DNA from 3 places in the Bacillus sp. VA13 genome. Region 1 is predicted to be linked to each of the others. Evidence: riboswitches for the same ligand, from Rfam matches in the RefSeq annotation. Region 1 holds a riboswitch; each other region holds the start of a gene.
What was found. A riboswitch is a leader RNA that binds a small molecule or an ion and turns the genes downstream of it on or off. The one in region 1 is predicted to bind S-adenosylmethionine.
Positions count from the first base shown of each region.

Region 2: another riboswitch for S-adenosylmethionine. It lies ahead of AC0C66_RS00500 (phosphoadenylyl-sulfate reductase); the one in region 1 lies ahead of metN (methionine ABC transporter ATP-binding protein MetN).
Region 3: another riboswitch for S-adenosylmethionine. It lies ahead of metK (methionine adenosyltransferase); the one in region 1 lies ahead of metN (methionine ABC transporter ATP-binding protein MetN).

Region 1 covers NZ_JBVQPP010000005.1:115,451-119,484, reverse strand. Annotated here, with positions in the region: gene metQ (methionine ABC transporter substrate-binding lipoprotein MetQ) at 1-287, opposite strand, end outside; gene metP (methionine ABC transporter permease MetP) at 301-969, opposite strand; gene metN (methionine ABC transporter ATP-binding protein MetN) at 962-1,987, opposite strand; SAM riboswitch class I at 2,093-2,199, opposite strand; gene AC0C66_RS18190 (SCP2 sterol-binding domain-containing protein) at 2,314-2,658, opposite strand; gene AC0C66_RS18185 (thioredoxin family protein) at 2,766-3,086, opposite strand; gene AC0C66_RS18180 (toprim domain-containing protein) at 3,088-3,450, opposite strand; gene AC0C66_RS18175 (YusG family protein) at 3,528-3,764, opposite strand; gene gcvH (glycine cleavage system protein GcvH) at 3,820-4,034, opposite strand, start outside.
Region 2 covers NZ_JBVQPP010000001.1:95,568-99,601, reverse strand. Annotated here, with positions in the region: gene sat (sulfate adenylyltransferase) at 1-209, opposite strand, end outside; gene cysP (sulfate permease) at 258-1,322, opposite strand; gene AC0C66_RS00500 (phosphoadenylyl-sulfate reductase) at 1,334-2,035, opposite strand; SAM riboswitch class I at 2,200-2,305, opposite strand; gene pyrE (orotate phosphoribosyltransferase) at 2,450-3,082, opposite strand; gene pyrF (orotidine-5'-phosphate decarboxylase) at 3,079-3,798, opposite strand; gene AC0C66_RS00485 (dihydroorotate dehydrogenase) at 3,767-4,034, opposite strand, start outside.
Region 3 covers NZ_JBVQPP010000001.1:1,533,133-1,537,166, forward strand. Annotated here, with positions in the region: gene asnB (asparagine synthase (glutamine-hydrolyzing)) at 1-606, opposite strand, end outside; gene metK (methionine adenosyltransferase) at 755-1,957, opposite strand; SAM riboswitch class I at 2,125-2,263, opposite strand; gene pckA (phosphoenolpyruvate carboxykinase (ATP)) at 2,461-4,034, shown strand, end outside.

The DNA of each region.
Region 1 (4,034 bases):
TTCATTTCTTGCTCAAGGTAAGGAATGTGCTGGAAGTAGTTCGCATCCACTTCTTTATCAGCTAAAGCTTTGTTGTACATCTTGTAATCACTAAGCACTTTCACTTTCAGCGTGTAGCCTTTTTCTTTCAACAATGGTTCAGCTTCTTTTAAAATTTCCGCATGCGGTGTTTTTGTCGCTGCAACCACAATTTCTTTCTTGCCGGATTCAGCGCCGTTATTTGAACCGCAGGCAGCCATAACCCCTGCAAACACAAGCAGTAATGCACCCAAAAATAGCTTTTTCAATGTAAATCCTCCCTTATCGTTTGTCTATAATATTTGTTATTACATCACCGATGATTTGAATAATAAAGACGATGATTAAAATAAACACAGTAGCAACGAAGGTAACATCAGCATTATTAGACTGATATCCTTCTACGTACGCAAGGTTTCCAAGGCCGCCTGAACCGATGGCTCCGGCAATTGCCGTTGAGCCAATCAAAGCGATGGCCGTAACCGTGATCCCAGAAATAAGAGCCGGCATAGACTCCGGAAGCAGCACTTTGAAAATAATCGTAGACGTTTTAGCGCCCATTGATTTAGCGGCTTCTATCACACCTTTATCAACCTCGCGCAATGCGATTTCAGCAAGGCGCGCGTAAAACGGTGCCGAACCGATCACCAGCGCCGGCAATGCGGCGTTAGGCCCTAAGATCGTGCCGACTAAGAACTTCGTAAACCCTAACAGTAAAATAATTAAAATAAGGAATGGAATCGATCTGAATATGTTGACAATGGCCGCAATCACAGAGTTGACCGCTTTATTTTGCCAAAGGCTCCCTTTGCTTGTCAGGAAAAGCAGCAAGCCGAGGATCACCCCGATGACAAAAGCAAACAATAAAGAGATCAGCGTCATATAAAGTGTTTCATATGTCGCGTTCCACAACTCAGTTAAATCAACGTTCGGAAAGTATTTTTCAAACATTCGTGATCACCTCTGCTTTCACCTGTTTGTCATTAATGAACCGGATCACGTTTTGCACTTCTTCCTCGTCTCCATCAATATGGATGAACAGTGAACCGTAAGCTCCATCCTTCGTCTGAGAGATTTTCCCTTGCAGAATATTGACGCTGACATTGAAGTTTCTGATCATCTCTGTAATCAGAGGCTGTTCAGCAGAATCACCGACAAATGTGAGCTGAACCATTTTTCCTGATGCTGTTTCATCAAGAAGGTGCTGTAGCGTTTCTTTCGTTTCTTCCGGCTCTGTCACCTGCTGAACAAATCGTTTTGTCATGTCTTCCTTCGGATTTTTGAAGACATCGAGAACTTCGCCTTCTTCCACAACCTTTCCGTTTTCCATGACAGCGACTCTGTTGCAGATTTTGCGGATGACATGCATTTCGTGTGTGATCAGCACAATCGTCAAACCGAGTCTTTCATTAATATCGGACAATAGATCCAAAATTGAATCTGTCGTTTGCGGATCTAATGCTGATGTCGCTTCATCGCAAAGGAGAACCTTCGGATTGTTTGCAAGCGCTCTGGCGATTCCGACACGCTGCTTTTGCCCGCCGCTCAGCTGAGACGGATAAGATTTTTCTTTTCCTTCTAAACCTACCAGTTTAATCAGTTCATCGGCGCGCTTGATCCGTTCGCTCTTTTTCACCCCGGCAATTTCTAAAGGAAACATGATATTGTCTCTAACGGTCCGCGACCAAAGCAAATTGAAATGCTGGAAAATCATGCTGATTTCATGGCGTGCATTTCTTAAAGCGCGTCCGTTCACTTCATTAATCTTGGTTCCCGCCACTTCCACGGTTCCTGAGGTTGGTTTCTCAAGGCCGTTCAGCAGACGGATTAAGGAACTTTTACCAGCTCCGCTATATCCTATAATTCCAAAAATCTCACCTTTTTTAATGGAAAGCGAGACATTTTGGACAGCATTGACATCTCCGTGTTTCGACTTATAAACTTTTGAAACATCTTGAAGATTGATCAAAGCAATCACCTGCCTTAACACTATTCTAAGAAATCTTCCGGGTTTTTCTGCAAAAGAAAAGCCTTTCTGCACACTTGAGCAGAAAGGCTTATATAAAATGCCTTTCTCTCATCTTTCAAAGCTGAACGCTTCGTGTGAATTGGCACCATTTCAACAGCGTTGATGGTTGCCGGGCTTCATAGGGCACTTCCCTCCACCTCTCTTGATAAGAGAAATATATAGTCTTTTTCGTCCGGAAATTCTTAATGTAGAATAGCATGGCGAATGATTAAATGTCAATAAAATAAATGATGTCAACTTTTACTATTATAATAATTACCTATTTTTTAATTCTTTAAAATCCTCTGAAAAAATCCGTTCGTCAGCCAGAGTATGGCTTCTAGTTTTAACAGGGCCCTGAATGACCCCTTTACTTTGAGGCTTCCGCTCTGAATAAGGTGCTGAAGGGAAATGTCTCCGTGCAATAAGTCAATAATTTCTGTTTGGTTTCCGTAAAAGGTCAGGTTGGACGTTTGGGGCGAAGAAATTTTTTTCATTTCTCCCTGTTCGTTTATTGAGACGGTTAAGGCTTCTGTTTCTCCTTGGAAGGTAATGAGCAATGTCGAAGCGTTCAAAAGGGGTTTTAAAAACAGATGCTGATACTCATCTTCTAAAACTTCCGCTTTCTCCATATGTACAACCTCCTATTTGTTGGTCATACATACACATTTCTCTTTCTGGCGCAAGAACCCCTTTATAAAACGAACGACAATTTCATTGGATTGTGCAGAGAAATATGTCATAAATGGGATGCGGAAGATGATTTTTGTTTGATCAGCTCATATAAATAAGAAACAGAGTGAAACGCATATCCTCTTTCGACCACTTTTCCGCCTTTAAACAGCAGAAAACAAGGGACGCTTTCAATTTGATATGCTTTTGCGAATGTCGGAGAGTAATTGACATTGTTTTTATAGAAGGCGACATCAGGCAGCATTTCTTTCACCACTGTCAGCATTTTGCTTGCAAGCTGGCAGGTGCCGCAAAACGGAGTATATAAATAAAGGAGATACACATCATCTTCAATGTGCTCAAGCTCATATTCTTGGAGTTCTTTCATGCTATACACCTCGGGATTTTCTTTCAAGAAAAATAGTATGGACATTCAAATTCGCACGCAGCAATACAGAGGCGACATGGTGCCTGGGTGCAGCCGCTACTTCCTTATAGGCTCTGTCGATATGGAGATGGCAGGCTTCGTTAAATTCTCTTTTCAGCTGTTTTCTTAATTTCTCGCCTGATTCATCAGCATCAACTAATATATAGACGTCTTTATCGTAAAGCTCGTCAGCCAATTCCTCAAGCTTCAGCTGGCTGATTGTTCCATTTGTGCAGATAATGCGCACTGGTTCATTCAGGACGCTTTCGATTTTCTCTTTATCTGTTTTCCCTTCGACAATCATAACCTTTTCCAGCTCATCCATCTTCATCTTCTTCACCTGCCGCGTCATATTTGAAACGTTCAGATTGTAAAAGAAGGCAGTGAAATTCACCGCCAACATTAACACCAGCCGTTTTCGTAGTCACAATCCACGTATTTTTCGTCGTTTCCTGAGACCACATCAGCTGTCTTATAAAATTTCTCATTTTCAAAGGAATAACCGGACTTAAGCTCATATTCATTCATGCTTGTCATTTGGCCGATCATCTCATTTTCATGATATAACGAGAGCCGGCCATTTTGAAAGCGGCCTGTCACATCATTGGTGACATCGAGCTTTTGTTTGCTGAAAGCCATATTGGACACCTCCCATAACGTTAGCGTGTCCAATTGCCTTTACAGCTATCCTGTTTTAGTCTTCTTGTGTCATCTCTTCGTATTGCTCTGCTGTCATCAGTTTTTCAATTTCAGAAGCGTCAGACGGCTCAACGACGATCATCCATGCTTTTTCGTACGGAGATTCGTTGACGAATTCCGGACTGTCATCAAGATCTTCGTTTACTTCCACAACAGTTCCGTTAATCGGTGCATAAAGCTCAGATACCGTTTTAACGGATTCAACACTGC
Region 2 (4,034 bases), on a different contig from region 1:
ACGCCGGAAGAAAGACGCATGCTTTCGACAACAGATACGTAATCTTTTTCATTAAAGAAGCCTTCGATCGGGCTGTATGCACCGATTCCGATTAATTCCAAATCTGCGAAAGAAATCAAATCAAGTTCAATTTCTTTTTGAATGCTGCTCACATCATATGATTCATCTACTCTGTTTACTAATGTTCCTCCGTGTGGTGCTAAGCTCATAATATCGATTTCCTCCTAGTTAACATATAAAATAACTCAGATTAATGATCAGATTCCCCCGCCTTGTTCGTGGACAGAGCGTCTCTCTTTACGTATGGCCTTCGTCAGGCTGACGGCACCGCCCGCCGCTAAAAGCACACTTACCATGATAAAGATTGAATAATAATCCGCTTTTAAAAACAAGGATACAAGCAGATAAGAAATTGATAAAGATAAAAACGGCGATACAATCCATACCTTCAGCATCGTTTGAACAACTTGTTTATGGAACACGTTCGGACCGTTTTTTGCCATGCCTATTCCGATAATAGACGATGACGTGACTTGCGCCAAGGGCACCGGCATCCCAAATACAGAACTGATGATCACCAGTCCGGCTCCTGTACCGGATAAGAGAATGCCTTCTCCTTTTGAGAATCTCGTAATTTTCTTCCCGTTTGTTTCTAACACCCGCCGGCCTAATAACAACGCGCCAAGAGCAACAAAAGCTCCCCCGTATAAGGTTCCTTTCGTTACATCCAGCACACCGGCCGCCACTAACGGGCCAACGGCATTCGCCACATTGTTCATACCGGCAGAGAATGCTTCAAAAAATCCGGCACCTAACAAAACAATGCCAAGGATTTTTTGCTTTTTAGAAGATTTAATTTCAATCTTAAAATAACGAAACAGCTTAGATACAAAATATGTGAAACCGAAAGCGAACAGCGGGACAAAAACCCAAAACGACACAATGACCAGCAGGTTGTTCACAAACAATACTTTGTAAGCCACTCCCACGCCGACAACTGCGCCGACTGTTACTTCACTTGTCGACAAAGGAATGCCGAGAAGATTAGCCGTAAAGAGCGACAGCGCAGCGGCTCCAATAATGATGCAAACAATCGTCAGTGTAATCGTCTGCTCGGGGATAATCCCGGAGCTGATGGTTTTTACAACCTCGCCCCCGCCAATGACCGCCCCGGCCAGCACACCGACTGCGCATAGGATCAAAGCGTAGGTTTTCTTTTTAATGGCTCCAGAGCCGTAAGCAACTCCCATCGAAGCTGCAGCGCCGCTTGCACCAATATTCATCGCGAAAAACAAGCTAAATAAAATAGCGGCTAGTTCCATTTTGCAGCTCCTTATTCATGCAGTCCGCATTCTGTTTTCGCCATACCATTCCATCTGCCTGAACGTAAATCCTCTGCGGTAAAAGCAGGAGCCGTGCAAGGCGCGCAGCCAATACTAGGATATCCTTGATCATGAAGCGGATTGTAGTCCAGCTCATTCCGGGATGTGTATCTCCAAATGTCTTTCCAAGTCCAATGGATAAGCGGGCATACTTTTACTGATTTGAATTTTTCATCTTTGTTTAAGAAATTCGTATTGGCACGGCTTGGCCCTTGATCGCGGCGCAGACCGGAAAGCCAGGCTGGATGTCCTGAAAGCGCCTCTCTTAAAGGAACAACCTTTCTAAGATAGCAGCACTGATTCGGCTCTCTTTCCCACAGTTTGTCACCATGTTCTTCGGCTTGCTCCTCAAGGGTAAGGTCTGGTTTTTTCAGGATGATATTAAGACCCGGATAACGCTCTTTCACTCGTTCAATCGTTTCATAGGTTTCTTTAAAATGAAGTCCTGTATCAAGAAACACAATCTCTGCGTCTTTTTTTACTTTATAAATTAAGTCAATCAGAACGATTCCCTCAATTCCGAAACTGCAGGCATAAACAAGCTGATTGCCGTAATGGCCGTATGCCCACTTTAAAACTGAAAGCGCTCCTTTATAAGGGTCGTCTTCCGGAAATGTAATCGTTGGTTCTTCCCAATTATCGTACGTTAACATTTCTTCTTTCCTCCTTTCGGAGACAAACAAACAGTAGCTTTCTGCCGGTTGTCTTTTCCCAATTGTAATGTGATGCGCGGCTGCTGTTATCACAAACAGCCTTTTTTCCTCTTAAAATAAAAAACTTTCAATCCGGCGGAAAGAAAGACAGGAACAGCATGTAGCCCTTATCTTTCAAAATGGAATTCATTTTGCTGGAAGTAGCACCTTACAAACTATGCAGGTTGCCGGGCTTCATAGGTCCAGTCCCTCAGCCGCTCTTGATAAGTTTTTAGATTTGTAGTAAATTTTAGCACAATTCTAACATAAGTCAACCCGACTTTTTTTATAGGATTAATAAAAAAACAGGCCGAGTGGCCTGTTTCCAAGTACAACAAGGCTTTGAAGCCTCTATACATCACCGAAATTTATTTCTTATTTTTTAAACCAATCTTTTGACTCGGGATTTCGTTTCCACGTTTTCAGCTTTTCTAGATCGTCCGAATGAATATTTCCGTTTTCGAGCGCGACCTCTGTGAGCGTATCGTAATCAGTTAAAGAGTAGTATGGAAGTTCTGCCTTTGCGAAGGCTTCCTGCGCTTTAGGGAGCCCGTACGTAAAAATGGAGACGACACCGAGCACTTCACAGCCAGCCGCTTGTAAAGCTGCCGCAGCTTCAAGTACGCTTCCTCCTGTGGAGATTAAGTCTTCAATAACGACAGTTTTTTGCCCCTTTTGAACAGCTCCCTCAATCTGATTGCCTTTTCCGTGCGCTTTCGGCTTGCTTCTCACATAACACATCGGAAGATTCAAACGGTCAGCCGCCAGAGCAGCATGAGGAATACCGGCTGTAGCTGTTCCCGCAATCATTTCAGCTTCAGGAAAATGCTCTTCGACAAGCTTGCTGATACCTGAGGCGACATCATTTCTGACCTCCGGGAAAGATAGCGTAAGGCGGTTGTCACAGTAGATTGGCGATAAAATGCCGCTTGCCCATGTAAATGGCTCGTTCGGGCGTAAAAATACAGCTTGGATGTCTAATAGATGTTTTGCGATGATTTGTTTCATGATTTGATTCCCTCCCATTCGAGTCTGACAGCTTCATAGGCTTTTACTGGGTCTTTCGCTTTGGTAATCGAGCGTCCTACCACAATCGCTGATGAACCTTTCTCTTTTGCAATTGCAGGTGTCGCTACGCGGATTTGGTCATTCGCAGCGTCCTCTGACATCCTGATCCCCGGAGTGACAGTCAGAAATGAAGGCGACACCGCTTGGTAAATGGCTTGTGCTTCATGAACAGAGCAGACCACTCCATCAAGCCCGCTTTCTTCTGCCAGCTTGCTGTAGTGCACGACCGTGTCGATCAGAGGCTTTTCGATCAGCAGTTCATTCTTCATCATTTGTTCAGATGTACTTGTCAGCTGGGTTACCGCGATAAGTGACGGGCGTTTTTTTCCGGAAAGCGTTCCTTCTTCTAAGCCTTCCAGAGCTGCTTGCATCATTTTTTTGCCTCCGGCCGCATGAACATTGACGAGGTCCACCCCGAGACCGGCAAGGCGCTTCATCGCTTTGTTTACAGTGGTCGGGATGTCATGAAGCTTTAAATCTAAAAACAGCTCGCAATTTCTTTCTTTTAATTGTTTAACTATAGAAGGCCCTTCTTGATAAAAAAGTTCCATTCCAACCTTTACAAATAACGGTTCTTGTTGAAAAGGCGCTAAGAACGCAAGTGTTTCTTCAGCTGATGCAAAATCAAGCGCGATGATGGGCAGGTTGTTTTTCATGGTTCCAGCTCCTTCCGATGCATTCTTCAATTGATTGATAGCCGTATTGACGCAAAACAGATGGAAGCTGTTCAATCATGTCCGGGCATGCAAAAGGATTCACAAAGTTTGCTGTTCCGACAGCGACCGCGCTTGCTCCCGCGAGAAGAAACTCCAATGCATCTTCGGCCGTCTGCACGCCTCCCATTCCGATAATCGGGATATTGACCGCTTGGCTGACTTCATACACCATGCGA
Region 3 (4,034 bases), on a different contig from region 1:
TTTTTTCACATTGGCATCAAGCGTGTTTGGTTCAGGAACGAATTGGAAAGACATGTACTGCTGCAATGCCTCTTTATCTATTTCAATATCATTCTGAGCAACCATTAAACTTTTTCTCTCTGAGGCAAAATAAACCTGATCATTGATCGTTGTGTAGTACAACGGTTTAATGCCGAATGGATCTCTTGCTCCATAAAGCACATGATCGTTTTTATTCCAAATCAGAAAGGCAAACATACCGCGGAGTTTGGACGCCGCTTCTTCTTTGTAGTGACGGTAAGTCGCAAGAAGAACCTCTGTGTCCGAATCCGTGTTGAATGTATACCCCTTTGCTTCAAGTTCTTCTCTCAATTCAATATAGTTATAGATTTCTCCGTTAAAGATAATCCAATATGTTTCATCTTCATATGATAAAGGCTGTCCGCCATTTTCTACATCAATAATGCTGAGCCGTCTGAATCCGAATCCAACGTGCTCATCATGGAAATATCCATCACTGTCAGGACCGCGGTGAACGATCATTTGGTTCATTTGTTTGATTAGTTCTTCTTGATCAGCGGTTTGAGCTAACGGATGCTTGTTAAAAACCCCGACAAATCCACACATAGTATTGCCTCCATAATTAAAATTGTCATCATTGAACCCCTATTTATAGACGCTGTGAATAGTATTTGGTTTCACGGTTATGTAAAAAAATAAACATGAATACAACGTGAAAAAGGGAAAGCCGCTTAACGAGTAAGCGGCTATAAAGTTATTCTCCTAACGCTTCTTTACGCAGCTGCTCCGCTTTGTCTGTACGTTCCCACGGAAGATCAACATCGTGGCGTCCAAAGTGGCCGTACGCAGCAGTTTGTTTGTAGATCGGACGGCGTAAATCAAGCATTTTGATAATGCCGGCAGGTCGTAAATCAAAGTTATTGCGAACAACTTCAATCAGTTTTTCCTCAGAAGCTTTACCGGAACCGAATGTGTTGATTGAGATTGATACAGGCTGTGCAACACCAATCGCGTAAGCAAGCTGTACTTCGCAAGAATCAGCAAGCTCAGCCGCAACGATGTTTTTCGCAACGTATCTTGCTGCATAAGCCGCAGAACGGTCTACCTTCGTTGCATCCTTACCTGAGAACGCTCCTCCGCCGTGGCGCGCATAGCCGCCGTAAGTATCAACGATGATTTTGCGTCCTGTAAGTCCCGCATCCCCTTGAGGGCCTCCGATAACGAAACGTCCTGTAGGGTTGATGAAATATTTTGTTTCTTCATCAATCAGCTCTTCAGGAACAACCGGATTGATAACATGTTCTTTAATGTTGCGCTGGATTTGCTCAAGCGTAATTTCAGGGTGGTGCTGAGTTGAAATAACAATCGCGTCAATGCGGACAGGTTTGTTATTTTCATCGTACTCAACCGTTACCTGTGTTTTGCCGTCAGGGCGAAGGTATGGAAGAATATCTTCTTTACGGACTTCACTCAGGCGGCGGGCTAATTTATGAGCAAGTGAAATTGGAAGAGGCATAAGCTCTTTCGTTTCGTTGCACGCGTAACCGAACATTAAACCTTGGTCACCCGCACCGATCGCTTCAATTTCTTCGTCGCTCATTGTGCCTTCACGGGCTTCAAGCGCTTGGTCTACACCCATTGCAATATCAGCAGACTGCTCGTCAATTGATGTTAAAACCGCACAAGTTTCCGCATCAAATCCGTATTTCGCACGTGTGTATCCGATTTCTTTAATGGTTTGGCGAACCGTTTTCGGAATGTCAACATACGTAGATGTTGTGATCTCTCCGCTGACAAGCACCAAACCAGTTGTCACAGACGTCTCACAAGCAACACGCGCGTTAGGGTCTTTCTTTAAAATTTCATCTAAAATGCTGTCAGAAATCTGGTCACAGATTTTATCCGGATGCCCCTCCGTAACAGATTCTGATGTAAATAAACGACGATTTTTACTCATGATTTGCTTCCTCCTGCACAAGGCCTCCCGAAAGACCTTGTATATATGATACGGAACTCGCTCCCTCTTATACAATGTAACGTTATATTAGAGAATGTTAATTGGCATATTTATGAAATAAAAAAACCTTTTCCATCGAGGAAAGGGTTTGGTCTTTGTGCCTTTCACTCTTATCGCTCAAGGAATCATACAACCTTGCAACAGGTTAGCACCTTGGTTGTCTCACACAGTTGAACATAATAAATAACAGAGAAACCGGTTGCTGGGCTTCATAGGGCCTGTCCCTCCGCCAGCTCGGGATAAGAGTATCCGCTCAATGAAATATCTTATCGTAAAAGGGTTTGCAATGTCAATATGATTCAGAAGAAATAGGCACCTATATCGAGGGAAAACATTGGAAAACGCACACACAAAAAACAATAAATAGTATAGACTATTTGAAAATATATGTTATACTAATTCACAATTAGCAAAACACAAAAAACGATAAAGGAAGGTTTCATATGAACTCAGTTGATTTAACCGCTGATTTACAAGCCTTATTAACAAGCCCAAATGTGCGTCATAATTTATCAGCAGCACAGCTTACAGAAAAAGTACTCTCCCGGAACGAAGGCATTTTAACTTCCACGGGTGCTGTTCGGGCGACAACAGGCGCTTATACAGGACGCTCACCTAAAGACAAATTTATCGTGGAGGAAGAAAGCACGAAAAATAAGATCGATTGGGGGACGGTGAATCAGCCGATTTCAGAAGAAGCGTTTGAGCGGCTGTACACGAAGGTTGTCAGCTATCTGAAACAGCGAGATGAGCTGTTTGTTTTCGAAGGATTTGCCGGCGCAGATGAAAAATACAGACTGCCGATCACCGTCGTAAATGAGTTCGCATGGCACAATTTATTCGCAAGACAGCTGTTTATCCGCCCGGAAGGCAATGATAAGAAAACAGTTGAACAGCCGTTTACCATTCTTTCTGCTCCGCATTTCAAAGCGGATCCAAAAACAGACGGCACACATTCCGAAACCTTTATTATTGTCTCTTTCGAAAAGCGGACGATCTTAATCGGCGGAACAGAGTATGCCGGAGAAATGAAGAAGTCCATCTTCTCCATTATGAATTTCCTGCTCCCTGAAAGAGATATTTTATCCATGCATTGCTCTGCCAATGTCGGTGAAAAAGGCGATGTTGCCCTTTTCTTCGGACTGTCTGGAACAGGCAAGACCACCCTTTCAGCCGATGCTGACCGCAAACTGATCGGCGATGATGAACACGGCTGGTCTGACACAGGCGTCTTTAATATTGAAGGCGGATGCTACGCCAAGTGTATTCATTTAAGCGAAGAAAAGGAGCCTCAGATCTTTAACGCGATCCGCTTCGGGTCTGTTCTCGAAAATGTTGTTGTGGATGAAGATACACGTGAAGCCAATTATGATGATTCATTCTATACCGAAAACACGCGTGCGGCTTACCCGATTCATATGATTGACAACATCGTGACACCAAGCATGGCAGGCCACCCTTCAGCAATTGTATTTTTGACGGCTGATGCATTCGGAGTCCTGCCTCCGATCAGCAAACTGACGAAGGAGCAGGCGATGTATCATTTCTTGAGCGGTTATACGAGCAAGCTTGCCGGAACCGAACGCGGTGTGACATCTCCTGAGACGACGTTTTCCACATGCTTCGGCTCACCGTTCCTGCCGCTTCCTGCTCACGTCTATGCTGAAATGCTCGGCAAAAAGATCGATGAACACGGCGCAGACGTTTTCTTGGTCAATACCGGCTGGACCGGCGGCGGCTACGGTACAGGCGAGCGCATGAAGCTTTCTTACACGAGAGCGATGGTCAAAGCAGCGATTGAAGGCAAATTAGAGGATGCAGAAATGATGACTGACGATATTTTTGGCCTGCATATACCGGTCCATGTTCCTGGCGTTCCTGATCATATCCTTCAGCCTGAAAACACGTGGAGCAACAAGGAAGAATACAGAGAAAAAGCTTTCTACCTCGCAAATGAATTCAAAGAGAATTTTAAAAAGTTCGCACATACAGATGCCATTGCACAGGCAGGCGGCCC